4 regions of the Blautia sp. HCN-1074 genome follow, and region 1 is predicted to be linked to each of the others. Evidence: riboswitches for the same ligand, from Rfam matches in the RefSeq annotation. Region 1 holds a riboswitch; each other region holds the start of a gene.
What was found. A riboswitch is a leader RNA that binds a small molecule or an ion and turns the genes downstream of it on or off. The one in region 1 is predicted to bind cyclic di-GMP.
Positions count from the first base shown of each region.

Region 2: linked by a shared signal. The riboswitch ahead of WKT11_RS09515 (transporter substrate-binding domain-containing protein) and the one ahead of WKT11_RS18380 (leucine-rich repeat protein) in region 1 are both predicted to bind cyclic di-GMP.
Region 3: linked by a shared signal. The riboswitch ahead of WKT11_RS15875 (PAS domain-containing sensor histidine kinase) and the one ahead of WKT11_RS18380 (leucine-rich repeat protein) in region 1 are both predicted to bind cyclic di-GMP.
Region 4: linked by a shared signal. The riboswitch ahead of WKT11_RS15010 (ABC transporter substrate-binding protein) and the one ahead of WKT11_RS18380 (leucine-rich repeat protein) in region 1 are both predicted to bind cyclic di-GMP.

Region 1 is NZ_JBBKBP010000033.1:2,283-5,500, reverse strand. It holds gene WKT11_RS18390 (hypothetical protein) at 1-493, shown strand, start outside; gene WKT11_RS18385 (helix-turn-helix domain-containing protein) at 762-980, opposite strand; cyclic di-GMP riboswitch class I at 1,184-1,264, shown strand; gene WKT11_RS18380 (leucine-rich repeat protein) at 1,343-3,218, shown strand, end outside.
Region 2 is NZ_JBBKBP010000009.1:13,027-16,244, forward strand. It holds partial or broken gene WKT11_RS20000 (ATP-binding protein) at 1-90, shown strand, start outside; gene WKT11_RS09510 (hypothetical protein) at 491-712, shown strand; cyclic di-GMP riboswitch class I at 853-928, shown strand; gene WKT11_RS09515 (transporter substrate-binding domain-containing protein) at 1,168-2,427, shown strand; gene WKT11_RS09520 (hybrid sensor histidine kinase/response regulator) at 2,627-3,218, shown strand, end outside.
Region 3 is NZ_JBBKBP010000023.1:4,527-7,744, reverse strand. It holds gene WKT11_RS15885 (alpha/beta-type small acid-soluble spore protein) at 125-349, shown strand; gene WKT11_RS15880 (hypothetical protein) at 426-572, shown strand; cyclic di-GMP riboswitch class I at 758-833, shown strand; gene WKT11_RS15875 (PAS domain-containing sensor histidine kinase) at 1,202-3,218, shown strand, end outside.
Region 4 is NZ_JBBKBP010000020.1:48,999-52,216, reverse strand. It holds gene WKT11_RS15015 (Gfo/Idh/MocA family protein) at 1-752, shown strand, start outside; cyclic di-GMP riboswitch class I at 924-999, shown strand; gene WKT11_RS15010 (ABC transporter substrate-binding protein) at 1,100-2,944, shown strand; gene WKT11_RS15005 (ATP-binding protein) at 3,091-3,218, shown strand, end outside.

The DNA.
Region 1 (3,218 bases):
TTTTCATAAGGAACTCATACATGAGGTAAATATTTATGGAATAAAAGAAAAAATGATAGATACTGATGAGGGCTTACCATATAAAGTAGTAGATAAAAAAACAGGAGATATAATCGCTGTATATTCGTTAGCTGCATCAGGGATATTTTTTGAACAAACAAATCATATGCAGACTATTCCTGCATTAAAAATAGATGTTTTTGCAGTAGACGAAAGATATCAAAAAATGCATATGGATGTAGAATCGCAAGAAGAAGAGAATCCTGATGAGCATCGTTATTTAAGTGATTCGATTATGTGTGATGTGATAAGCCGTTGTGTGAAAATTTCGCAGGAATATGCAACTATTAGATATATAATATTGTATGCTGATAAAAAAGCGAAAAGATTTTATGAGAGGAATTTATTCAATCCATTTTTGGAATTTATGAAGAAAGAAAGACGGGCGGAGATCGCTAAAAATGATCCGATGTATATGGAGTTGGATGTTTAATATTATGCTTGGAAAGCAGTGCGTAATATACTGAGATAATTATAGGCATATCAGGGAGATACAATCCTTGGTATGCCTATTTTTTTACGTTTTATATGGCTGCTGCCGAGCGGTAATCTTTAATGTAAAACTACCGCCCCCATAAACACGTATATTAAATTTTAAGAACGAATGATTCACATATGAGGAAATCTTCATATGGTACATAAAACTCCATTATAAAGCGAAATACAAGGTTTGAGAAGCGTTCTGAGAGCATGATATATTATCATAGAGGTTGATCTTCATCAGAAGGAACATAGACACAAATATCCTGTATCTGACAGTGCAGAATACGGCACAAGTCATTAACAGTCTTCATAGAGATGTCTTGATTATGTTTAAGACGATGCAAAGTGCTATGAGACATATGATGCTTGCTTGTCAAAGTATACCAATTTTCATTTGTTTTCTTTAATGTTTCCCAGAATGGGCTGTAATCTATCATGGCTGTTCCTTCAAAGATATTTGATATTATTACCATAAAATAGATTCTTATACTTGAATATCTTCGTAATAACGAATATAATGTAAGTATTACAGAAATGTGATAGTAAATACAAAATGTCGAAGTATTACGACAAAAAAATTGCACATTACATATAGCAGTAGTATAATCAAATTGTGAATTTTATGTGAAATGTATTATACAATCAAATACGGCATAGCCAGAGAAATCTGGTGACGCAAAACTACAGGGTCTAAGCGAATGTATGACAGCCAGTTGCAACTATGATAATTAAGACATTGCTTCAAGTATGTTTGGGGTAATGTCTTTTTTAAAAGAAACAGAGAAAAGAGGATGACAGAATGAAGAAGAAAGTGTTAGCTTTTTTGCTTGCCAGTACGATGATTATAGAACCATTTACTGTGGCAAGTGCAGCGGATTTTTCTGATGGTATGGGACAAGATACTGTACAGTTCAGTGATGATGCAGAAGATGTGCCAGAAGTAGAGAATGATGATGTGGATCAGTTTGATACGGATGCTGTTGGTGAGGGGGAAGAACCAACAGAAACTCATGTACAAATGGGTGATAATGTTTGGGTTGATTTTGATTATTCTACAGGGACTGCCACTATTTCTGGTACTGGTGATATGTGGGATTATATGGAGGATGGATGGGATTCAAATTCAGGTGAGAAAAAAAATCCATTTACAAAATTGCAAAATCCAGGTGGAAATATTATTATAAAGAAGATAATTATTTCTGATAAAGTTACAAGTGTAGGAAATTATTTTTTATATGGATATACAAAATATGATGACTTTAATTCTGTCAATATATCATTGGGATCTTCGATTAAAAAAATTGGTGATTATGCTTTTGGGGGATGTAATATCGAAGCAATTATTTTACCTGATGAATTGGAAGAATTAGGAGATTATAGTTTCGATGATTGTGGATTAACGGAGATAACTATACCAGAAAATATTAAATCTATTGGTAGAAGATGTTTTGGAAATTGTGATAGTTTAAAAAATGTCATTTTACCAGATTGTTTAACTGATATTCCAGATGAAATATTTTTGGACTGTGATAATCTTGAAGAAATAGATTTACCTTCTTCATTAAAAAGATTAGGAGATGAATCTTTTAATAATTGTAAAAATTTAAAAGAAATTATCTTACCATCGAATTTGAAAACATTGGGTGTAGGTGCTTTTTCTAATTGCAATAGTCTAACAGAAATTACATTGCCTGCTTCTTTAAAAGAGATTAAAGATGATGGTTTTGATATAAGTGGAGCTTTTAGAAATTGTACCAATTTAAGAAAAGTCAATTTTGAAAAGGGATTTTCTGCAAGTATACCCGGAATGATGTTTGAAAATTGCAAACTTCTCACAGAAATTTCGATACCAGAAAATGTTTCATGTATAAGTTCTACTGCCTTTGATAATTGTTGGCGTTTAACAACAATAACGATTAATGGAGCTAAAACAGAGTTATTTTCAGATGCATTTAGAGGATGCCGAAACCTAACAAAAATAATAAGTTATAGTTGTTCATATGCAAAAAAGTATTATGATTCGTTAAGTGCGGATCAAAAAAATCAAATTACATTTGAATTTATAAAAGAGAATGAGCATGAATTAAGTTCTGAAAAAGAAACAATAAAGGAACCAACCTGTACAGAAAAAGGAATAAAAGCTAACAAATGCAATATTTGCGGAGTAATAGATGAATCAAGTAAAGAAGAAATTCCTGCATATGGTCATAAGTGGAATAACGGAGTAATAACTAAACAAGCAACAGAAACAGAGGAAGGCGAAATTAAATATACTTGTTGGAGATGCAATGCAACAAAGACAGAAACTATTCCTAAATTGTCTGCCATAAATTTACAAATTGATGAAAATGAACAATATTGGAATGGACATTACGAGTATCGTTTTTGGTGCACATCTAACAAAGATGTTACATATTATGCAGAGTGTGTAGGAAAAGATAGTGAACAACCTGTATATGATTCCGAAAGGCAGGATGGAGAAATTGATGTTGACAGTGGAAAATGGATAACTGTAGACATTCCAGATGAAGATGCGGTAGACATTTATGTTTTTGCAACTAATGTAAATGGAGATCATGTATCAGTAAAAGTAACACCAAATTATGATAATCGTCCAGAGAAACCTGCAATAAAAGTTGGCGATAATGCAACGGCAACAATAGATGGTGATACGA
Region 2 (3,218 bases), on a different contig from region 1:
TGGGAGCAGATAGATGAAGCATTTCAGTTTGTTTTGAGAAATATTCATTTGGGTGCTACCATTGTGGGAATTTATCGGCAGGATGTTTATTTTGAGAATTTCTATGACGGTATTTTACAGGTAGCAAATATGCAGAAATTCTTCAAAGAACATTCTGATGGATTCCATACTACAGAGGCCAAAGGCATCTGGAAGGAATATACGGAAAGTTACTATCGGATGGATACCTATTACAGGTTGTTCCATCTGAGTTTCCAAAAGAGCCTGGAGACTTCTACTTTATACCCACTGGTTTTCACAACTTTTATGTGACAAATACTATTGACTGTGATATTATGGAGATGATATAAGCGAAAATGACTTTTGCGGAAACGAAAGTATCTTCATTTTTTATTTACAAATATGTTTTTTGATGGAATTGTATGTTTGCCAAATTGATAATTAGTATTTTCCCCTAATACATATACAATGAAGATATGTAGTAGAGGAAATGAAGTATAGTCACTTGCAGATAGAGAAGCATATTGCGGATAAAATAACATCTTTATGTGAAAAGCGTGATATCAGTAAATACAGATTATCGCAGTTTTTTCAGGAAGGTAATTTAGAGAATCTGACAGAAAAACAGAAAGAAGTTCTAGGGATATGGAACGATCTGAATGCAAATGAGCAGGAAACAGTAATGTCAATGCTTCGTGGACTTCGGAAGTAGAAGAACAGTTCGAGTATATATATCGGCTGTTCTTTTTTTGTTTTCAGGCGTTAAAACGGTAATGTTTTCTTGTGTACAGTAGAGCGCTATAGTATAATAAAATCAGTTTTTTTGCATAAGTTTAAAAGCTATATCTATAATAAGGAAATCGGCAAACCAGATGAAAGTCTGGGACGCAAAGCTACAGGGCCTGTAAAATGGCAGCCAGTTGCATAAAATGAGGTGCACTGTTTGTCTGACAGTGCTTTTTTGTGGTGTTATTGTTACTGTTCACATGCCACTATTCCGCGAGGCGTTTTGGCATGTATATGCCAAAATCCCGAGACATACAGCGCGAATTTATGCGATTAGCATAAATTCTGTGCATCGCGAAGCGTGTTACTGGGCACGGAGTGAACAGTAACGTGTTATTTCATAGGCGTAACTATAATAATTTTACTGGGAGAGAGAAATATATGAAAATGAATAAATCAGTATTGCAAAGGGGTATCATTTTTATATTGTGTATTTGCATCCTTTTTTCAGTCTGTCCGGTCTATGCTTTTGCAGCAGAAAGTCAGAAAGAGAAAATTGTCAGGATTGGTGTACCGGATGATACATATGATAAGATAAATGAAAATGGAAAAAGAAGCGGATACGGCTATGAATATCTGCAGAAAATCGCAGGTTATACCGGGTGGAACTATGAATATGTAGATTGTACATGGGAAAATTGTTTTGACAAATTAAAAAATGATGAGCTGGATATTATAGAAGGAATCTCTTATACGGAGGAACGGGCAGAGAATATGCTTTTTTTCGGTATTCCAATGGGAGATGAAAGATATTGTATCTACGTAAAACCCGATCATACAGACATCTCATCCTCTGACACTGCATCTTTCAATGGGAAAAAGATTGGAGTGCTTATGGATTACCTGCCGGAAATGGTATTGAACGAGTGGGAAAAGAAATATAATCTGCATATACAGCATGTCAATGTTTCAAATAATGAAGATGCTTTAAAGAAAATTGCAGACGGAGAAATTGACGGTTTTGTATCGTTAGAGGATTCCCGTCTGGGTGGGTACGGAATGGCGGCCTTAACGAATATCGGAAGTTCAAAAATATATTTTGCAATCGGCCAGAGTTATTCTGATTTAAAGACAGAGCTGGATAATGCTATGAGAAGGATCACAGATGATGATCCTTATTATGCAGATGAACTGCATAAGCAGTTTCTATCAGTGGACAGGGTATATTTTCTGACGGGAGAAGAACAGAAATGGCTGTCAGAGCATGGAGCAATCAAAATCGGTTATTTGATAAACGATGGCGGGGTCAGTACTCTTGATACAGAAACCGGAAAAGTGAGCGGCCTGATCACGGATTACATCCAGCTTGCACAAAACTGCCTGGAAGGGCAGACTTTGAAATTTTATATCAAGTGGTATGATTCACAAGAGGATATGCAAAAAGCGTTGCATGATGGAGAAATTGATATGATTTTTCATGTGATGCAAAATACGAATGCTGCCGAAGACCTGGGCTATGATTTAACAGATACTGTCTGGAAGTACAATATGGCGGCTGTAACGGTTAAAAAGAGTTTTGATGAAAATGCTGAAAATACGGTTGCGATACCAAGAGAAGACAGTGATTTGAAGTTTTATGTTTCCTACAATTATCCACAGTGGCATACTTTACAATTGGTTTTAAAACAGAAAATGCTGTAAGACAATTCTTTGTGTTGTGTTTCTGGCGGCCCCGGTCAGGGCGGCAGATTCAGATGAAGATATTGATACGGCAGTGCAATTTTATTAAATTAGGAGGTTGACAATGAGATGTATAGAGAAATATATTTGACAGACAGACAGACAGACAGACAGACAGACAGACAGACAGACAGACAGACAGACAGACAGGAGATTTAATATGATCGCGAGAGCAAAGAAATATGTAGCAGTATTACTGGCTTTTGTATGCGTGTGTATGATATTTTCTCCCCAGACTGCATATGCAGCCGAGGACAGTTCGCAGCATGAAACTGTCAAAGTCGGTTTCTTTGCCATGGATGGTTATCATGTGATGGATGAAGAAGGCAACCGCAGTGGGTATGGCTATGATTTTCTTCGGCTGATGGCCCGTTATTGGGATGTAGATTACGAATATGTCGGATATGATAAGAGCTGGGATGATATGCAGCAGATGCTTGAAGATGGCGAGATTGACATGGTAACATCTGCCCGCAAAACACCGGACAGAGAAGAAAAGTTTGATTTTTCACGTCCGATCGGAACCAATTATGGGATGCTGACCGTCCGCAGTGACAACAGCACGATTGTGGACGGCAATTACAGCACTTACAACGGTATGCGTGTGGCGCTTTTGAACGGAAACACCCGGAATGAAGAGTTTGCGGATTTTGCAGACGACAAAGGATTTACATATGTTCCATCTTATTTTGATACGACCACAGAAATGGATGAAGCCCTTCAGAGCGAAAAAGTTGATGCGATTGTTACCA
Region 3 (3,218 bases), on a different contig from region 1:
AAATTTTCCATGCTCTTCCTTAGTATACGAAAACTTCCAGTGTATTATTCTTCTAGCTTCATATACTAGCATTGCAACACCAAAACAATCAAAAATGAAAACAACAACCAAGGAGGAAATTGATATGTCAAACACAAAATCTTCTAACCAGGCAGCTGTACCAGAAGCAAAAGGTGCGTTAGACCGTTTCAAATTCGAGGTTGCAAACGAATTAGGTGTACCGCTTACAGATGGATACAACGGTAACCTGACATCCAAACAGAACGGTTCAGTCGGCGGATATATGGTCAAGAAAATAGTATCGGAACAACCATTGAATTTTAGATTTATGTTTTATATCATGATTTAAGCGTCAAAAGCTCATACCTATTCAGCAGTTATCTTTTACAGATTCTTTTCATTTTCTGACAAAACGGGAACAGCGAATGCTGGAAAAATCATGGGCAAAATATTTTGCTGATGAGATATTCCCAAAGATCGGTGAAAAACCGTATGCTGAAAACGGAGATAAGCAGGGAGGTTGTTTACTTGTATCTGAAAATGAATTAGACAAAAGCAGGATGACATGGTAGAATATAACAGCCAATTTAATAGAAAATCAACCGAAACCATTTTGCTGGTTTTTATTTTTAATTTTGTGCCATTTAAACGATTTAAAGAATGAGAATATGTTGGATTTACTATATCATTTATATGAGCGTATTGTAAAATACAAATTGACATATTTTTCGGGGGGCTATAATAGAACTAAAGAAAGTAAATATTTTAGCAAAACAGATGAAAGTCTGTGACGCAAAGCTATAGGGCCTGTAAAATGGCAGCCAGTTGCATATGAAATAGCAAAGGGATACTATGGTTAATTAGTAGTAGTTTCTTTGCTTTTTATTATGGTTTAGCTTATCTGAATAGAGTAACAGAGAAAAGAAATAGAAAGATTAAGTAAAAAAGATAACGGAGATTAAAGATGATAAAAAAGGAGGCTGACAGGCAGAACTACAGTATCCTTGCAGGAGAAGGAGCTATTCTGCGGATTTTAAAAGAAATATTCCGATCATTGCTGTGACTGCCAATGCCTTTAAGAGTGATGAAGAATATTGTGCTGAAGCAGGAATGAATGCTCATCTTTCAAAGCCTTTTGATATAAATAAACTAATGGAAGTACTTACATCCCTGTTGGACTTAGAATATACGGAGGATAAAAATGTTCAATAAAGAAAAGCAAAGTGAAAATAATATCTTTTCACTGGATAATACAAAGTTAAATGAAAACTGTCAAAAAATCGTACAGGATGCAGTGAGCGAACTGAATATTGTTGGATTCATGACAGGATATTATGATGAAAATCTTACAATTACACAGGTCAGTTCACACATGTTGAGGAATCTGGGATATACGTTTGAAGAATTTCAAAAGAAAACATCAGGTTCTCTGAGAAATCTTTTATATGGAGAAAACCAGACCTTTCTTGAATACGACAGGTTCCAGCGCCTTCAAGGGTGTGGAGAAGGACAGATGCTGATGAGCGATGGCACACCTGTATTTGTCCGTATGTGCAAGAAAGATGCCATAGCAGATGATGGAAAGCAGGTATGGGTATTGTCTGTTCAGATTGACTGGATGCAGCAGAATCTGAAACTGATCAATAACGTGATTCATTCTGGGATGTGGCATTTTGATTGTGACAAAAGCGGAAATATTAAGGAAGTGTGCTGGAGTCATGAGTTTCGCACGATGCTTGGGTATCATGACATTCTTGATTTCCCAAATAAACTGGAATCGTGGTCAGATTTGTTACATCCAGAAGACAAGGAAGCAACACTTGCACTGTTAGAGCAAGCAATTCAAGACAAAACAGATAGTGTGAAATATGACTGTGAATACCGCTTGAAGATGAAAGATGGTTCCTATCAATGGTTCCGGGCAAATGCCGAGACAACCAGACGTCTGGACGGAACAGTACGTTTTATTGTCGGTACATTCATAAATATTGACAAGAGAAAGCAGAGCGAGATGAAAGCACAGAGAAATGAGGCATTTCATCGCGCCTATACAGAGGGAAATATCTGCGAGTATTATGTAAATCTAAAGGATAATTCTTTTGAGTCACTAAAAGTAGAGGATTCTCTTCTGGAGATTTTTGAAAAGAGCCATACATGGGATGAACTGATTCAGGCATACCTGGATAATTATGTTGTTGATGAGGACAAGGAAGCGGTTTCTCATTTTTACAACCGTAATTTTATTGTTGAAAAACTGAGTGAAGGTTCAAAAGAAATTAACCTTGAATGCAGAATACGGATACAAGGTGATGAACACTGGGTTCGTAATGTCCTTATGAGAGGAGAAGAAAATGACGGTTCACGCTATGCAATGATCTTCGTCCGGGATATTACAGAAGCCAGAAAAGAAATGGAAAACATATTGGAGCTGACACGTAAGAATGATGCGATGGATCTGCTTCTTCAGGGAACAATGCGTCTGGTCAATCGTTTTGCTATGTGCAATCTGGAAGATGATACTTATAAGTTTTATAGTCTGCACGGAAAAAAGCCACCATACGATGCTTACGGAACATATCATGACCTGATCAGGAGGATTGCATCCCGCTATAAAGTGGTGGCAAAGGATGAAACGATTGACAAAGTGATTTCAGCAGATCATATCCGTGGCATGATTAGAAGCATGGATGATATTTATAAGCTGGAATATTGTACGGAAGATGAAAAGCATTTTAAGAGCATGGCTTTCATTCCTTTGTCTTGGAAAGACGGAGTACTTGAAAAGGTGCTGTTGATCGCACAGGATACCACTCAGGAAAAACTTGCGGAGATAGAATCGAGGATTGCTTTGAAGGATGCTTATGAAGCGGCTAACAAGGCAAACAGGTCAAAGACAGAGGTTTTATCAAATATGTCTCATGATATTCGGACTCCGATGAATGCAATCGTTGGTATGACAGCCATTGCCGGAGCAAATATTGATCATCCGGATCGTGTGATTGATTGCCTTGGAAAAATAACCAAGTCGAGCCGTCATCTGCTTGGTTTGATTAATGAAGTACTGGATATGTCACGCATTGAAAATGGAAAGATCGAACTGACGGAAGAAGACTTTAATCTGGCTGAACTGGTAGATAACTTGATCGCAATGACACGTTCCGAGATTGAAGCTCACCATCATGATTTTGAAGTACGGCTCAACAAAATTGAACATGAAT
Region 4 (3,218 bases), on a different contig from region 1:
AGCAGGTAATGAAGCTTCTGAATGCAGGGAAACATGTTCTCTGTGAGAAATCTCTTGCATCAAATCACAGGGAAGCAGAAGAGATGTTTCAACTCGCATATGAAAAGAAACTCGTTCTTTTGGAGGCTATGCGCACAGCTTTTGATCCAGGTATGGAAGTTATAAAAAAGAGTTTGAACAGAATTGGTGAGATTCGAAAAGCGACATTTATATATTGTCAGTATTCCAGCAGATATGACAGCTTTAAAGAAGGAACAGAGCATAATATCTTCAGCAGGGAATGTTCAGCAGGAGCTTTGATGGATATCGGTGTTTACAGTATACATACACTGTTGGATCTGCTTGGAAAGCCAGATACTATCTGTGGATTTTCTGTAATGCTCAGGGGAGAAATCGACGGAGCAGGAACAATCCTTGCAAAATATCCCGATAAAATAGCGGAAGTGTCTTATTCCAAAATCACAGATTCTCTATTGCCAAATGAAATTCAGGGTGAGGACGGAGTGCTGCAGTTCTGGGGAAATAGCAACAGTCCTGAGAACGTGAAGATTGTTTTCAGAGACGGAAGAGAAGAAATCCTTTACCATAGAGAAACAGAAAATGCCATGAAGTATGAACTGGAACATTTCCTGAAAATGCTTCATGGGAAGGAATCAGCAGTAAGACATACACAGCGTTCTCTGAATGCGTTGGAGCTGATGGATGAGATGCGGAAGCAATGCGGAATTTCATTTCCGGCAGATATAAAATAAGCAGATCTGTAACCGGTAAACGACTTGCAGACAGACTTAATGATGACAGGACGGTAACCGGAAATCGCCAGGGGAAAGATAATAAACGTTAAAACGGTAATTATTTTCTTGTGTATAGCAGAGCATTAAAGTATAATAAAATCAGTTTTTTGAATAAGATTAAAGCTATAATAAGGAAATCGGCAAACCAGATGAAAGTCTGGGACGCAAAGCTACAGGGCCTGTAAAATGGCAGCCAGTTGCATAAAATGAGGTGCACTGTCTGTCTGACAGTGCTTTTTTACGGTGCTATCTCATAGACGTAACAATAAATGATTTTATCAGGAAAGAATGAGGAAAATGAGCGTATGAAAAAGGCTAAATATTGTCTGATGGCATTGGTGTCAGGTGTACTTGTAGCATCTGCTGTCTTGTCTGGATGTGGACAGTCAAAGAAAGAAGTATCTAAAAATGATGATCATCTTACAGTTTATCTGTGGGAAAATCGTTTGATGAAAAATATTGCACCCTATATCCATGAACAGTTTCCTGATCAGGATATTGAATTTATTATTGGTAACAATGATACCGATTTATACAGTTATTTTAAAGAACATGATGAATTACCGGATATCATAACAGTACGTCGATTCTCCGGAACAGATGCACAGGACTTACAGCCTTATCTTATGGATTTTGCTTCTTATGATGTTGTTTCCAAGTACTATTCTTATGCGGTGCAATATTATAAGAATGAGGAGGATGAAATCCAGTGGCTGCCAATCTGTGGTATTCCGCAGACGATCATTGCCAACAAAACACTGTTTGATCAGTATGGCGTAAAGATTCCAGAAAATTATGAGGAATATGTACAGGCTTGTCAGCAGTTTTATGATAATGGCATAAAACCGTATTCCATGGATCTTGGTGAAGACTGGTCTAATAATGAAATCATCCAGGCTGCAGCAATCGGTGAGTTTACAAGCCTGGATGGTATTGAATGGCGAAACGGTGCAGAGACTGCAGCGGATGAAACAAAGTTTGATGATACATTATGGAAACGTATTTTTTCAGAAACCAGTCAGTTTCTTAAGGATTCGCACTTTGGTAAAGAAGATATCAATATTGACGTCGATACAGGAATCCAGATGTTTGTCGAGGGAAAATCAGCAATGTTTCATGGACATCCGACGGTTATGCAGCAGCTGCAGAAACAGATGGATGCGGATCTGATCCGTATTCCTTACTTTTCACAGACATCGGATGAATCCTATGTGTACATGACTCCGTCCTTAAACATTGCATTTAACAAAAACCTGGAAAAAGACCGGGAGAAACTGGATACTGCACTGGATGTGCTGGATTGTATGATTTCAGAAGAGGGGCAAAAGCTGATTGCAGATGGAATCGGTGTTATTTCATTGAATACAGATGTTCCAACCATGATGCAGGATGTGCCTGGACTGGAAGAGGAAATTAATAATAATGCTGTTTATATCCGATATTCCGCTCAAAAATCATTTGATGCAAGTCTTGAGGCTGTTCACGGATTACTGTCAGGGGAAATGGATGAAACACAGGCTTATGATACTTTTCGCAGTGTAATGAATCGTAAAGATCCAGAAGAAAAAGCAACGGTGAATTTTGAAAATGAATATTCCATTTCACTGAACGATAGAAATGGCCGTGATGCAGCATCTTCCATTTTAACTACGATCAGAGAAGAAAATGATGCACAGCTGGCTCTGACACCATATTATTATTTCACTTCCTCTATGTACAAAGGAGAATGCACCAGCAGCCGGGTTGGCATGATGACAGCGAAGAGTTCAGATACAGCATTATATGTTGCAAAAATCAATGGTAAACAGGTTTGTGAACTCGTGGAAAATTATCTCGCCGATGCGGATGAGAATTTTTACGTAACCAATAAATACGAATTACCAATTGCATCCGGTATGAAAATGATCGTCAATCAAGAGGAAAGTGGATTTTCGTTAAAGGACTTAACAGTTAATGATAAGAAAATAGACAAAGAAAAGGAATACTCTATTCTTCTTACAGACACCACAATGTCTGTATTGAAAAAAATAAATCCGAAATGTGAAATTGAGCAGCTTAAAGAGACAACATTATCAAGTGCATGGATCGAAGCAATGTCAAAAGGACAGCAGCCGTCAGCACCGGAAGACTATATAGAGGTTGAACAGTAAAAGTGGAGATAGAACAAACGGTAAATAAAAGAAAAAAAATAACAAGGCTGTTGCTTATACTACTTATTATTCTTTTAAGCTTAGGTTGTATAAAGTATCTTATAAGTAAGTCTAGCAAGTATATCAGCGAAAACGGAAAAAGCAGTATGGGAGCTGTTGTTGAACAGATACAGCAGACCTATGATCTTCAGGTGAGTGGATACTACAGCCAGCTGCAGTTGGTTGAGGAATTTTTACTTTATGAGAGGGAGCTGTCTCTTGAAACGGATGTGAA